3 linked regions of the Sediminicoccus rosea genome follow. Each later gene encodes a partner of the first gene's protein in a complex. Links are inferred from orthologs where the notes say so. Each region holds a gene or a part of one and is shown on either strand. Other genes may lie near its edges.

Evidence for each region. The genes of interacting proteins can lie anywhere in the genome.
Region 2: the proteins of dnaN (region 1) and R9Z33_RS13285 are in contact, whole or in part, in a cryo-EM structure (PDB 8GIZ), measured with the Escherichia coli proteins. The link is inferred for Sediminicoccus rosea from one-to-one orthologs.
Region 3: the proteins of dnaN (region 1) and R9Z33_RS13095 are in contact, whole or in part, in a solved structure (PDB 1OK7), measured with the Escherichia coli proteins. The link is inferred for Sediminicoccus rosea from one-to-one orthologs.

The regions. Positions count from the first base shown.
Region 1 is NZ_CP137852.1:4,723,069-4,730,825, forward strand. The notes cover bases 1,982-4,785. They hold dnaN (DNA polymerase III subunit beta), read right to left. Parts: upstream 4,046-4,785; coding sequence 2,918-4,045; downstream 1,982-2,917. Other genes in these bases: R9Z33_RS22775 (site-specific DNA-methyltransferase), read left to right, coding at 1,982-2,444; R9Z33_RS22780 (GNAT family N-acetyltransferase), read left to right, coding at 2,441-2,914; dnaA (chromosomal replication initiator protein DnaA), read right to left, coding at 4,179-4,785. In the rest of the region: R9Z33_RS22765 (Bug family tripartite tricarboxylate transporter substrate binding protein), read right to left, coding at 1-566; R9Z33_RS22770 (ribonuclease HII), read left to right, coding at 680-1,306; more of R9Z33_RS22775, read left to right, coding at 1,365-1,981; more of dnaA, read right to left, coding at 4,786-5,603; rpsT (30S ribosomal protein S20), read right to left, coding at 5,929-6,204; R9Z33_RS22800 (enoyl-CoA hydratase), read right to left, coding at 6,324-7,100; mutM (bifunctional DNA-formamidopyrimidine glycosylase/DNA-(apurinic or apyrimidinic site) lyase), read right to left, coding at 7,136-7,757. UniProt on the Escherichia coli protein: Confers DNA tethering and processivity to DNA polymerases and other proteins. Acts as a clamp, forming a ring around DNA (a reaction catalyzed by the clamp-loading complex) which diffuses in an ATP-independent manner freely and bidirectionally along dsDNA.
Region 2 is NZ_CP137852.1:2,754,124-2,757,123, reverse strand. It holds R9Z33_RS13285 (DNA polymerase III subunit delta'), read left to right. Parts: upstream 1-1,005; coding sequence 1,006-1,995; downstream 1,996-3,000. Other genes in the region: metG (methionine--tRNA ligase), read left to right, coding at 2,016-3,000; tmk (dTMP kinase), read left to right, coding at 389-1,009; R9Z33_RS13295 (D-alanyl-D-alanine carboxypeptidase family protein), read left to right, coding at 1-392. UniProt on the Escherichia coli protein: Part of the beta sliding clamp loading complex, which hydrolyzes ATP to load the beta clamp onto primed DNA to form the DNA replication pre-initiation complex.
Region 3 is NZ_CP137852.1:2,719,957-2,722,795, forward strand. It holds R9Z33_RS13095 (DNA polymerase IV), read left to right. Parts: upstream 1-702; coding sequence 703-1,977; downstream 1,978-2,839. Other genes in the region: R9Z33_RS13090 (PhoX family protein), read left to right, coding at 1-671; R9Z33_RS13100 (outer membrane protein), read left to right, coding at 2,044-2,839. UniProt on the Escherichia coli protein: Poorly processive, error-prone DNA polymerase involved in translesion repair and untargeted mutagenesis. Copies undamaged DNA at stalled replication forks, which arise in vivo from mismatched or misaligned primer ends.

The DNA.
Region 1 (7,757 bases):
TGCAGCTTCTCGAAGCGCTCCGCCCGGGCCACGAACTCGAAGGCGAGGTGCGAGGAGGAGCCGACGCCCCAGGAGGCATGGCTGAGGCGCCCGGCCTCGCGCCGCGCCTCGCGGATGAAGCTCGCATAATCCGTGATCTCGCGGCGATGCGCGCCCACCATGAGCGCGAAGGGGACGCGCGTGACCATGGAAATGGGCACGAAGTCGTTCTCGTCGCTGTAGGGGAGCGAGCGGAAGGTGGAGCGGTTGATGGCGAAGGTGTCGGTGATGCCCATGGTCAGGGTGGTGCCATCGGCCGGGGCGCGCGCCGCCACCAGCGTGCCCACGGTGCCATTGGCGCCCGGCCGGTTCTCGACCACCACGGGCTGGCCCAGCGTGCCCTGCAGGCCGACCGCCATGCCACGGCTGATCACATCCGTGATGCCGCCCGCCGCATAGGGGACGATGATGCGGATCGGCCGGTCCGGCCAATTGGCGGGCAGCGCCGGTTGAGCCAGGGCGGATTTGCCGGCAAGCAAGCCGGTGGCGCTGGCGGCCAGGAGGCCGCGGCGGGATGTCAGAAGCATGGATGTCTCCAGGATGGATTTTTGGTTAACTGAAATTCATGTAGAAATGTTTACATTCCATCGCAAGAGGGTTTCGGCCGCGTCACAATTCGTGATCGGCGGCGGCGCGCCCCATGCCTGACTTCCGCCTCGAGCAGGCGGCCGGCGGCCTGGTCGCCGGGCTGGACGAGGCCGGGCGCGGGCCGCTCGCCGGCCCCGTCATCGCGGCCGCCGTCGTCTTCCTCCGCCCCTGCCCCGCCCCGCTCGCCGCGCTGCTGGATGACAGCAAGCGCCTGAAGGAGGCCGCGCGCCGCAACGCCGCGCTGGCGCTGCGCGACGCCCAGCGCCAGGGCATCGTGGCCTTCGCGCTGGGCGGCGCCTCGGCCGCCGAGATCGGGCGGATCAACATCCTCGCCGCCTCGCTGCTGGCCATGCGCCGCGCGCTGCTGCGATTGCCCGTGATGCCCGGCCTCGCGCTGGTGGACGGCAACCGCCCGCCGCCCCTCCCCTGCCCGGTGCGCTGCGTGGTGGGCGGCGATGGCCTCAGCCTCTCCATCGCCGCCGCCTCGATCCTGGCGAAGACGTTGCGTGACGCCGGGATGGCGCGGCTGGATGCGCGCTGGCCGGCCTATGGCTTCGCGCGGCACCAGGGCTATCCCACCGCGCAGCATCGCCAGGCCCTGCTGGAGCACGGGCCCTCGCCACATCACCGGCGCGGCTTCGGGCCGGTGGAGGAAGCCTTCGCGCGGCACCGCTGTTGACGGCGCGACTCCGCGTCACGCATGTTCAGGCCTTCGATTCGCGAAGGAACTTCCCGCCTTGGGCGCTGGTCTCGAGATACCGCTCGACAGGATCCTGCTGGGCGACTGCATCGAGACGCTGCGCGCCCTGCCGCCCGCCTCGGTGCACGCGGTCTTCGCCGACCCGCCCTACAACCTGCAGCTCCGCGGCACGCTGCACCGCCCCGACCACAGCCTGGTGGACGCGGTGGATGACGCCTGGGACCAGTTCACCGATTTCGCGGCCTATGACGCCTTCACGCGCGAATGGCTGACGGAATGCCGCCGCGTCCTGCGCAAGGACGGCACGCTCTGGCTCATCGGCAGCTACCACAACATCTTCCGCCTCGGCACCGCGTTGCAGGACCTCGGCTTCTGGATCCTGAACGACGTCATCTGGCGCAAGGCCAACCCGATGCCGAATTTCCGCGGCCGGCGCTTCACCAACGCGCATGAGACGCTGATCTGGGCCGCCCGCAGCGAGGACGCGAAATACCGCTTCAACTACGCCGCGATGAAGGCGCTCAACGACGACCTGCAGATGCGCAGCGACTGGTACATCCCGCTCTGCACCGGCAATGAGCGCCTGCGCGACGAGGCGGGCAACAAGCTCCACCCGACGCAGAAGCCCGAGGCGCTGCTCCACCGCGTCATCCTCTCCTGCACGCAGAAGGGCGATGTGATCCTCGATCCCTTCAGCGGTTCGGGCACCACGGGCGCCGTCGCCAAGCGGCTCGGCCGGCGCTTCATCGGCATCGAGCGCGACCCCACCTATGCCGCCGCCGCCGAGCGCCGCATCGCCGCCATCCAGCCGCTGGGCGATGTCGAGACGGCGCCGACACCCACGCGCAAGGAACAGCCGCGCATCGCCTTCGGCAGCCTGGTGGAGCGCGGGCTGGTGCAGCCCGGCGCCACGCTGACCGACCGCCACCGCCGCTGGGCCGCGCAGGTCTTCGCCGATGGCACCATCGCCTGCGGCACGGCGCGCGGCTCCATCCATGGCGTGGGCGCCGCGGTGCAGGAGGCGCCCTCCTGCAATGGCTGGACCTTCTGGCACCTGGTGCAGGCGGATGGCGCGCTGAAGCTGCTGGACGTCTTCCGCACCGAACTGGCCGGGTGAAGATCCACGAGGACTGGTTCCCCGGCCTGGTCGGGGACATCGCCGCGCTGCATGCGCGGCATTATGCCGCGAGCCACGGCTTCGGCGCCGTCTTCGAGGCGAAGGTGGCGCGGGAACTCGGAGATTTCCTGACCAAGCCGCGCTCGCCGGGGGATTTCTTCCGCGCGGTGGAGCATGACGGCCGGGCGCTGGGTTCCATCGCGCTGGAGGATGAGGGCCACGGCCTCGGCCATCTGCGCTGGTTCATCCTGGACGCATCGCTGCGCGGCAGCGGCCTCGGCCGGCGGCTGCTGGGCGAGGCGCTGGCCCATGCGCGGGCGCAGGGCATCGGCCGGGTCTATCTCTGGACACTGGACGGGCTACCGGCCGCCGCCCGCCTCTATGCCGAAGCGGGCTTCGTGGAAGTCGAGCGGCTGACGGCCACCCAATGGGGCAAGGCCGTCACCGAACTCCGGTTGGAGTGGTCCTGAGCCTCAGACCCGCATCGGCATCAGGACGTAGAGCGCGTCGTCATCCGCCGCGTCCTGCACCACGGTCGGCGCGCTGCCATCGGAGAACTTGAAGCGCAGCGTCTCGCCCACCTGCTCGGTGATGTCGTTCAGGTAGCGCGCCTGGAAACCGATCTCGATGGGCGAGGAGGCATAGGTGACCAGCCCCTCATCCAGCTCCTCGCGCGCTTCGCCCTGCTCGGCGCTGGAGGCCGTCAGCAGCAGGTTGTCGCTGGAGATGCTGAGCTTCACCGGGCGCGACCGCTCGCTGGAGATCGCGGCCACCCGGCCCACCGCCTGGGCGAAGGCCTGGGTGCCGACTTCCATGACCTTGTCGTTGTTGCGCGGGATCACGCGCTCATAATCCGGGAAGGTGCCGTCGATCAGCTTGCTGGTCAGCGTGACGGTGCCGACGCGGAAGCTGATCTTGGTGTCGGAGAGGCGGAACTCGATCTCGTCGCGCGTCTCCTCGGCGAGCTTGTTCAGCTCGTTGACGGTCTTGCGCGGGATGATGACGCCCGGCATCGCCGAGGCGCCGTCCGGCAGGTCGGTCTCGACACGGGCCAGGCGGTGGCCGTCGGTCGCGGCGGCGCGGAGCTTGCGGCCCGAGGCGTCCTCGGCGACGTGCAGGTAGATGCCGTTCAGGTAGTAGCGGGTTTCCTCGGTGGAGATGGCGAAGCGCGTGCGGGCGATCATGCCGCGCAGCTTGGCCGCCTCCAGCTTGAATTGATGCGGCAGCGCGCCCTCGGTCATCGAGGGGAAGTCCTCGACCGGGAGCACCGGCAGGCTGGTGCTGAAGCGGCCGGCGCGCAGCGTCAGGGGCGCGTCGCCGCCCTTGTGGTCGAGCTCGACCGTCGCGCCATCCGGCAGCTTGCGGACGATTTCATAAAGGGTGGCGGCGGGGGCGGTGGTGCGGCCGGGGCGGGCCACCTGCACGCCGGGCACTTCCTCGACGATGGCGATTTCCATGTCGGTCGCGGTCAGGCGCAGCGTGCCTTCCTTCGCGTCCAGCAGGATATTGGCGAGGATGGGAATGGTGTTCCGGCGCTCGACCACGGATTGCGTGTGCCCGAGGGCCTTGAGCAGGATGGCGCGCTCGACGCTGAACTTCATCTCTCCCGGTCCCTTGCTGTCCGATGGCGCGAATCGCCGCGCAATACGGGGATTTCTGTAGCATCCCGGCCGAAACGGTCAAAGCAGGGTGCAGGGAGCAGGCTCCCTGCTGGGGTCTGAGGGGCAAAGCCCCTTACATCTCCAGCATCTTCCTGAGCAGGGTCACATCCTCGGCGAAAGCCGGATCCTCGGCCATCAGCTCCGTGATCTTGTTCACCGCGTGCAGCACGGTCGTGTGATCCCGGTTGCCGAAGCGCCGGCCGATCTCGGGCAGCGAGCGGGAGGTCAGCTGCTTCGCCAGATACATCGCCACCTGGCGCGGCCGGGCCACCGCGCGGGAGCGGCGGGCCGAGGCCATTTCGGTCAGGCGGATGTTATAGTGCTCGGCCACCTTGCGCTGGATGTCGTCGATCGAGAGGCGCTTGTCATGCGCGCGCAGGATGTCGGAGAGCACCTCGGGCACGGATTCCAGCGTGACCGGCCGGCCGAAGAGCTTGGCATGCGCCACCACGCGGTTCAGCGCGCCCTCCAGGTCCCGGACGTTGGAGGCGATCTTGCGGGCCAGCAGCTCCTGCACGCGGGGCGGCACCTCGACGCCGGAGATGGTCGCCTTGGACTGCAGGATGGAGAGGCGCAGCTCATAGGTCGTCGCGTGCAGGTCGGCCACGATGCCGCCGGAGAGGCGGGTGCGCAGGCGGTCCTCGATGCCCGAGAGGTCATTCGGCGCCTTGTCGGCCGAGATGATGATCTGCTTGCCGGCGTCGATCAGCGCATTGAAGGTGTGGAAGAACTCCTCCTGCGTGTTGTCCTTGCCGATCAGGAACTGCAGGTCATCCACCATCAGCACATGGACCGAGCGCAGCTGCGTCTTGAACTCCATGGTGTTGTGGCTGCGGAGTGCCGCGATGAAGCGGTACATGAACTTCTCGGCCGACATGTAGGCGACGGAGAGGTTCGGGTCGCGCTCCCGCAGGGACCACGCGATGGCGTGCATCAGATGCGTCTTGCCCAGCCCCACGCCGCCATAGAGGAAGAGCGGGTTGAAGCCGGCCTGGGCGGGCTTCTCCGCCACGCGGCGGGCGCAGGCATGCGCGAATTCATTGGGCTTGCCGACGACGAAGCTGTCGAAGGTAAAGCGGGGGTCGAGCGGCACCAGCCAGTCGTTGCGGACGGGCTCGGCCATCGCCGGCGTGGCGGCGGCGGGCGCGAGGCTCTCGGCGAGGGGCGAGGCCTCGGCCACCTCCTGCTCGATCGCGGCCTTCTCGGCGCGGGAGGCGGCCTGCACGCGCAGCTCCACCAGGCGCACGCCGGGCATCTCCGCCTGGCAGAGCAGGCGCAGCCGGTCGCCGTAATGGTCGCGCACCCAGTCCCGCAGGAAGCGCGTGGGCAGGTGGATGAGGACGCTTTCCCCCTCGACACCGGCCAGGCTCATCTGCCGCAGCCAGTTCCGGTACTCGACGTCACCCACCTCCTGTCGGAGGCGTGTGCGGACGCGGGCCCAGCAGGCGGCGATCTTTCCGGCGTTGGGCGGGGGGGTCTCGCCCGTGTCCTGATCCATCCCTGTCCTCAGTCTCTCAACGCGTTCCTCGGGGGAGGCCGCATATTGGTTGCTCGTTTTTGAGGGCGGGGCCGCCCGGTACTCGACACTGGAATGCTCAACACCGACCGTGGCGCCACGCTGCATGGCACCGCGATGATGGGGAAACGTTACCGCAGGTTTCAGCCGGGCTTGAAGTCGTTCAGGCGCCATTTATCAAAAACACGCCCAGTGTGACAAACAAGTCGCTATGCGGTGACGTTCAGCCACAAGAAAAAGCTCCGCCATGGGAAGAATAGCCTTCCCTCGGCAGAGCCGTTCCAATTGTCAGTAGTTGAAGGCGCGATCAGGCCGAAGCGGTGTTCAGCGCCTTGATGCGAGCCGAGAGGCGCGACATCTTGCGGGCCACGGTGTTGCGATGGAGCACACCCTTGGTCACCGCCGTCTGCATTTCCGGCTGCGCGGACTGGAACGCCGCGGCCGCCTGCTCCTTGTCGCCGCCGGCGATCGCCAGCTCGACCTTGCGCAGGAAGGTGCGCACGCGCGAACGGCGCATGCGGTTGCGCTCGGTGCGCTTCTCGGTCTGGCGGATGCGCTTGCGCGCGGAAGCATTGTTGGCCATGGGCGTTGAGTGCGATCGCTTCTGGAGTGAGTGACAGGGACGGTGAAGGCCGCCCGAGGAAGCGAGGGTCTAAGCCCCCGCCCCCCTCATCGTCAAGACGGGAAGTGCGGCGGCGCCCCTCACCGGTTGCGGAAAGCGGGCTTGCGCTTCTCGGCGAAGGCCGACATGCCCTCCTTCTGGTCCTCGGTCGCGAAGAGCGAATAGAAGATCTTGCGCTCGAAGCGCACGCCCTCGGCCAGGGTCGTCTCGAAGGCGCGGTTCACCGCCTCCTTGGCGATGGCGACGGCGGGGCCCGAGAGGCTTGCGATCTTCTCGCCCACCTTCATCGCCTCGGCCATCAGCTGGTCCAGCGGGACCACGCGGGCGACGAGGCCGCTGCGCTCGGCCTCCGTCGCGTCCATCATGCGGGCGGTGAGCACGAGGTCCATCGCCTTGGCCTTGCCCACCGCGCGCGTCAGGCGCTGGGTGCCGCCCGCACCGGGGATGATGCCGAGGTTGATCTCCGGCTGGCCGAACTTCGCGTTGTCGGCCGCGATGATCATGTCGCACATCATCGCCAGCTCGCAGCCCCCACCCAGCGCGAAGCCGGCCACCGCCGCGATGACGGGCTTCTTGATGGTGGTGACCGCCTCCCAGCGGGCGGTGATGAAGTCCTCGAAATAGACGCCCGGCCAGGTGCGGTCCTTCATCTCCTTGATATCGGCACCGGCGGCGAAGGCCTTCTCGGAGCCGGTCAGGATGATGGCGGCGATGGCGGGGTCGGCGTCGAAGCCGCGCAGCGCCTCGCCCAGCTCACCCATCAGCTGGTCGCAGAGCGCGTTCAGCGCCTGCGGCCGGTTCAGCCGGATCACGGCGACCGCGCCTTGCGTCTCTGTCAGGATCATTTCGTAGGCCATGGCGTCCTCGGAGGTTGGCGGCCGCGGCGTGCCGCTCAGCGTTGATGTTTGGCGCAGTAGAAGGTGGATCGGCCCGACTGCACAAGCCGGGTGATCCCGGAGCAGGCGGGCGGGCCTGGGCAGCGCGCGCAGGGCTGGCCCGCGCGGTCATAGACGTCGAACCGTTCCTGGAAGACGCCGAGCTCGCCATCCGCCCGCACATAGTCGCGCAGGCTCGAGCCACCGGCCGCGATCGCCTCGGTCAGGACCGAGGTGATGGCCGGCACCAGACGCCCGGCCCGGGCGCCCGGAATGGTGGCGGCCAGCCGCCGGGGCGAGATCCCGGCGCGGTACAGCGCCTCGCTGACATAGATGTTGCCCAGGCCGGCGACGACCTTCTGGTCCAGCAGGGCGGCCTTGATCGGGGTGATCTTGCCGGTCAGCGCCGCCTCCAGCGCCTCGACCGTGAAGCCGGGCTCCAGCGGCTCCGGGCCCAGGCCGGCCAGCAGCTTGTGGCCGTCCTCGGCGTCGCGCGGGACGAGGTCCACGCAGCCGAAGCGGCGGGGGTCCACGAAGCCGACGCGCCAGCCGCCCTCCGTCTCCATCACCAGGTGCTCATGCGCCTCGGGCGGCTGGTTGTGGCCGCGGGCGTCGCTGGCGAGGCCCTGCGGGCCCATC
Region 2 (3,000 bases), 2.0 Mb from region 1 along the record:
CCACCATGCGGGCGCGCGGCGAGGAGGCGGAGCGCCTCATGGAATGGGGCTTCCGCGAGTTCGACAATGTCGTCCTGTTCCGCGCGGCCGACACGATCGAGGAGGTGCCCGTCCATCTGGGCGAGCGCCGCACCGTGCCGCTGATCGGCGGGCGCGAGGTGGTGGCGACCGTCCCGCGCGGCTGGCGGGACAGCCTGCAGGCGCGCATCCGCTTCGAAGCGCCGGTGCCGGCCCCGGTGGTGAAGGGGCAAGAACTGGGCCGCCTCGAAATCTCGGGGCGCGGCGTGCCGCCGATGGCATTGCCGCTCTATGCGGGTGCGGATGTGGAGCGGCTGGGTCTGCTGGCGCGCATTCCCGCGGTGATCGGCCGGATGATGGGTGGCGGGACTTGAATCCCAAGTTCATCACGCTCGAGGGCGGTGAGGGCTCAGGAAAGACAACCCAGGGAAAAAATCTTGCCGCCTGGCTTGCCGCTTCTGGGTATTCCGTCCTTCGCACCAGGGAGCCGGGGGGATCCGCGGGGGCCGAAGCCATCCGCGGACTGCTGCTCGGCCGTTCGGGCTGGGACCCCGTGGCGGAAATGGCGCTGCATTTCGCCGCGCGACGCGAGCACTGGGCCCGCAGCATCCAGCCCAGTCTCGCCGCCGGCAGCTTTGTCGTCTGTGACCGCTTCTTCGACAGCACGCTGGCCTATCAGGTGGCCGGGCAGGGGGCGCCGCGCGCGGCCTGGGAGGGGTTGCGGGCCGTCACCCTGGGTGATGTGGCGCCGGACCTCACCCTCTATCTGGACGTGCCGGTGGCGCTTGGCGTGTCGCGCGCGATGGAGCGAGGGGATGCGAACCGCTATGACCGCCTCGGCCTCGAATTCCATGAGCGGATCAGGCAATCCTTCCTGGCACAGGCGGCCGCCGAGCCAGGACGTTTTGCCGTGATCGACGCCTCGGCCCCCCTCGCCGCCGTCACCGAGGCCGTGATCGCCACCACGCGCGCCAGGCTTGGCTTGCCGTGATCCTGCCGCGCGGGAATCCCATCCTTGCAGGCCATGAGCAGGCGGCGGCCAGCCTCGGCGCGGCTGCGCGTTCAGGCCGGCTGCACCATGCCTGGCTGTTCTGCGGGCCGCCCGGGATCGGCAAGGCGACGCTGGCCTATCGCTTCGCGCGCTGGCTGCTCGCCGGCCAGCCGCCTGGCGCGGAGCCGTTGCATGTTGCGGAGACGGACCCGGTCTTCCGCCGCGTCGCCGCCGGCAGCCATCCCGACCTCATGGTGCTGGAACCCCAGGCCGAGCCTGGCAAGCGCCGCATCATCAAGGTGGACGAGGCGCGCGAGGCCCGCGCCTTCCTGAACCTCACCGCGGCCGAGGGCGGCTGGCGCGTCGTCATCATGGATGAGGTGGAGGCGATGGAGGCGGCCTCCGCCAACACCATCCTGAAGACGCTGGAGGAGCCGCCGCCGCGCACCGTCCTGCTGCTGATCACGGCCTCGCCCGGGCGGCTGCTGCCCACCATCCGCAGCCGTTGCCGGCGCCTCGACCTCTTCGCGCTTGAGGATGCGGCGATGGAGCGCCTGCTCGGCGAGTGGCTGCCCGACCTGCCGCGCCTGGACCGGATGGAGCTGATCCGCCTCGCCGAGGGCTCGCCCGGGCGGGCGCTGGAACTGGCGCAGGGGGAGGGGGTTGAGCTGGCGCGCCTGGCCGATGCCACCCTGCAGGACCTGCCGCGCGGCCTGGCCGCCCATGCGCTCGCCGACCGGATCGCGGGGCGGGAGGCGGCGCTGGCCTTTCCGGCCTTCTTCAACCTGCTGCTGCGGGGCCTCTCCCAGGCGGTGCGCGCCGCGGCGCGCGGCGAGCCGGCCGCGCCCTGGCTCGGCCAGCGCCCGCTCGCCGAATGGGTGGAGGCGGCGGAGGCGGTGGCGAAGCTGGTGCAGGAGACGGAACGCCTCTCGCTGGACCGCCGCCAGGCCGTCCTGGTGGCCATGGACAGCTTGCGGGGACGCTAGAGGCGCTTCATAGGTCAGGCATGAGCCCGATCTACCTGACCACCCCGATCTATTACGTCAATGACAAGCCGCATATCGGCCACGCCTATACGAGCCTGGCGACCGATGTGCTGGCCCGCTGGCACCGGCTGGCGGGGCGGGAGGTCTATTTCCTGACCGGCACGGACGAGCATGGCCAGAAGGTGGAGAAGGCCGCGCAGGATGCGGGCGAGGACCCGCAGGCCTTCACCGACCGTGTCAGCCAGGCCTTCCGCGACCTCACGGTCACGATGGGCTTTTCCAATGACGGCTTCATCCGCACCACGGAGAAGCGCCATTACGAAGCCTGCCAGGCGCTGTGGAAGCGCCTCGTCGAGCGCGGCCAGATCTATCTCGGCGCCTATGAGGGCTGGTACGCGGTGCGCGACGAGGCCTTCTACGGCCCGGACGAGCTCACCGAGCGAGATGGCGTGAAATACGCCCCCTCGGGCGCGCCGGTGGAATGGGTGCGGGAGCCCTCTTATTTCTTCCGACTTTCAGCTTGGGCCGACAAGCTACTGAAATACTACGAAACCAACCCTGATTTCATCGCCCCGGCCAGCCGACGGAACGAGGTGATCAGCTTCATCAAGTCGGGACTGTCGGATCTCTCCATCTCTCGCACTTCGTTCCGCTGGGGCGTGCCGGTGCCGGGGGATGACGCTCATGTGATGTATGTCTGGCTCGATGCCCTCACAAACTACATCACGGCCTTGGGCTATCCTGATGAAAAATCGGAACTTTGGAAGTTCTGGCCGGCTGATGTGCATTTCGTCGGCAAGGACATCCTGCGCTTCCACGCCATCTACTGGCCGGCCTTCCTGATGGCGGCCGACCTGCCGCCGCCGAGGCGCGTCTTCGCGCATGGCTGGTGGACCAATGAGGGGCAGAAGATCAGCAAGTCCCTCGGCAATGTCATTGATCCCCTGGCGCTGGTGGAGGAGTTCGGCCTCGACCCCGTGCGGTACTTCCTGCTGCGCGAAGTGC
Region 3 (2,839 bases), 2.0 Mb from region 1 along the record:
TCCAGGCCCGCCGCGCGGCGGACCTGCTGGGCGCCACGCCCATGGACCGCCCGGAGGATGTCGAGGCCAATCCGGTGAATGGCCGCGTCTATGTCATGCTCACCAACAACGCCAACCGCACGGCCGAGCAGGTGAACCCCGCCAATCCACGTGCCGCCAACACGCATGGCCATGTGGTGGAGTTGATCCCCCCCGGCGCGCCCAGCCAGCCGGACCACGCGGCCGAGACCATGCGCTGGGGCCTGTTCCTGCGCGCCGGCAAGCCGGGCGTGGACCCCGGCACGGAATACCACCGCGCCACCAGCGACCAGGGCTGGCTGTCCTGCCCCGACAATTGCGCCTTCGACAGCAAGGGCCGGATCTGGATCGCGACGGATGGGGCGGGCAGTACGGCGGGCATCGCCGATGGCGTCTGGGTGGCGGACACCACCGGTGCCGGGCGCGCGCTCACGCGCCTCTTCTACCAGGCGCCGACCGGAGCCGAGGTCTGCGGCCCCTGGATCCTGCCCGATGACAGCGCGCTCTTCCTGGCGATCCAGCATCCTGGCCAGAATTCCGGCAGCAATTTCGAAACCCCCTCGACCCGCTGGCCGGACTTCGCGGAGGGAATGCCGCCGCGCCCCTCGGTCATCGTCATCACCCATGCGGGCGGGGCGGCGATCGGCAGTTGAAGCGTGCCGCGCCGGGCCGCATCCTCCACCGATGCCCGACCCGGCCCTCTGCCGCGACTGCCTGAGCGCCGATCCCGGCCCGGGCGCCGCCTGCCGCCATTGCGGCGGGCGGCGGGTGGTCCGCCATCCGGAGCTCTACACGCTCACCATCGCCCATGTGGATTGCGACGCCTTCTATGCGAGCGTCGAGAAGCGCGACCGGCCGGAACTCGCGAGCAAGCCCGTGCTGGTGGGTGGCGGGCGGCGCGGCGTCGTGGCCGCCTGCTGTTACATCGCCCGCGGCTACGGCATCCACAGCGCCATGCCCATGTTCAAGGCGCTGGCCGCCTGCCCGGATGCCGTCGTCATCAAGCCCGACATCGCCAAATACGCGCGGGAGGGCACGCGCATCCGCGCCCTGATGGAGGCGCTGACCCCCCTCGTGCAGCCGCTCTCCATTGACGAGGCGGTGCTGGACCTCGCGGGCACCGAGGCGCTGCACAAGGCGCCGCCCGCCGTGACGCTGGCCCGCCTCGCACGCGACGTGGAGCGCGAGGTGGGGGTGACCATCTCGATCGGCCTCGCGGCCAACCGCCTCATGGCCAAGCTCGCGGTGGGGCGGGACAAGCCGCGCGGCTTCGCGGTGATCGGGGCTGGCGAGGCGGCCGCCTGGCTCGCGCCGCAGCGGGTGGGCGTGCTGCCCGGCATCGGCCCGGCAGCGGCGCGGCGGCTGGAGACGGCGGGCATCACCCGCCTCGGCCAGCTCGCCGCGCTGGATGACAGGGCGGCGGTCGCGCGCCTCGGCGCCGATGGCCCGGCGCTCGCCGCCCGCGCCCGCGGCGAGGATGACCGCCCGGTGAACCCGGAGCGCGAGACGAAATCCGTCAGCGCCGAGACCACCTTCGAGGAGGACCTCTCCGACCTCGCCGCGCTGGAGGCGGTGCTCTGGCGGATGAGCGAGAAGCTCGCCGCGCGGCTGGCGGGGAAGGGGCTTTCGGCCGGGGGCGTGGTGCTCAAGCTCAAGACCGCCGGCTTCGAAAGCCTGACCCGCAGCGCCCGCCTGCCGGGCCCGACCCTCCTGCCCGAGACGCTGTTTGACGCGGCGCGCCCGCTGCTGGCCCGCGCGGCCGATGGCTCGCGCTACAGGCTGCTGGGCCTGGGTGCCGCGCCGCTCTGCCCGGCGGAGGAAGCGGACCGCGGGGATCTCGCCGATCCGGGTGCCCCACGCCGCGCGGCCAAGTGGCGCGCCGTTGAGGCGCTGCGGGAGCGCTTCGGTTCGGCCAGCGTGGTGGCCGGACGATCCTTGCGGAATACGGACAAATCCTAACGATCACGAAAAGAAAAGGAGCCTATCTTCACAGCCGGTGCAACTTTCAGTTGGGGGAAGAATTCAATGTTCATGTTTCATGGCGTGCCGACGCGGCCACGGCTCTCACACGCTCTGGGGGCCATCGCGGTCCTGGGTCTTGCGGGGGCTTCCGGCGCGGCGGCCCAGGCCCCGGCCGGTGACTTCGCGGTCCCGACCCAGGGCCTCTACATCGGCGCCGGCGGCGCCTTCAACGTCACCCGCTTCGGCACGCAAAACGTCTATGCCCTCGGCATTTCGGACGTCTACCAGAACGGCGTCCGCGTCTCGAGCGGCTCGGCCGCCGGCCCGGCGCGCGTACCGCTCGGCACCGAGACGGGCTTCGCGCCGGCGGCGCAGATCGGCTATTTCCAGAACTTCGCCGAAAGCCGCTGGCTCTGGGGCGTGAAGGCCTCCTACAGCTACCTCGGCACGACGGCGAGCACGCCCAATGCGCTGCTGCCGCAGGCGGGTGCCTTCACCGATGCCAGGACGGGGGCGAGCACCCCGTTTCTTGGCAATGCGGTCGTGCGCTCCTTCGAGCAGAAGGCGGAGCACCAGATCACCCTCACGCCCTTCATCGGCCATGCCCATCAGAGGGGCTTCCTCTATCTGGGCGGTGGGCCCACGCTGACGCGCCTCAGCACCCAGATGAACGGCCTGGTGGGCTTCGCCGACATCAACGGGAACCGAAGCGAGATCTCCGGGCCTCCGCAGAATTTCTCGAGCGCGGCCTGGGTCTGGGGGGCGATGTTCGTCGCCGGCGTCACCTATTTCGTGGACGCCAACTGGTTCCTGGACGTGACCTACACCGCCTCGACCACGCAGCGGCAGACAGGCCAGT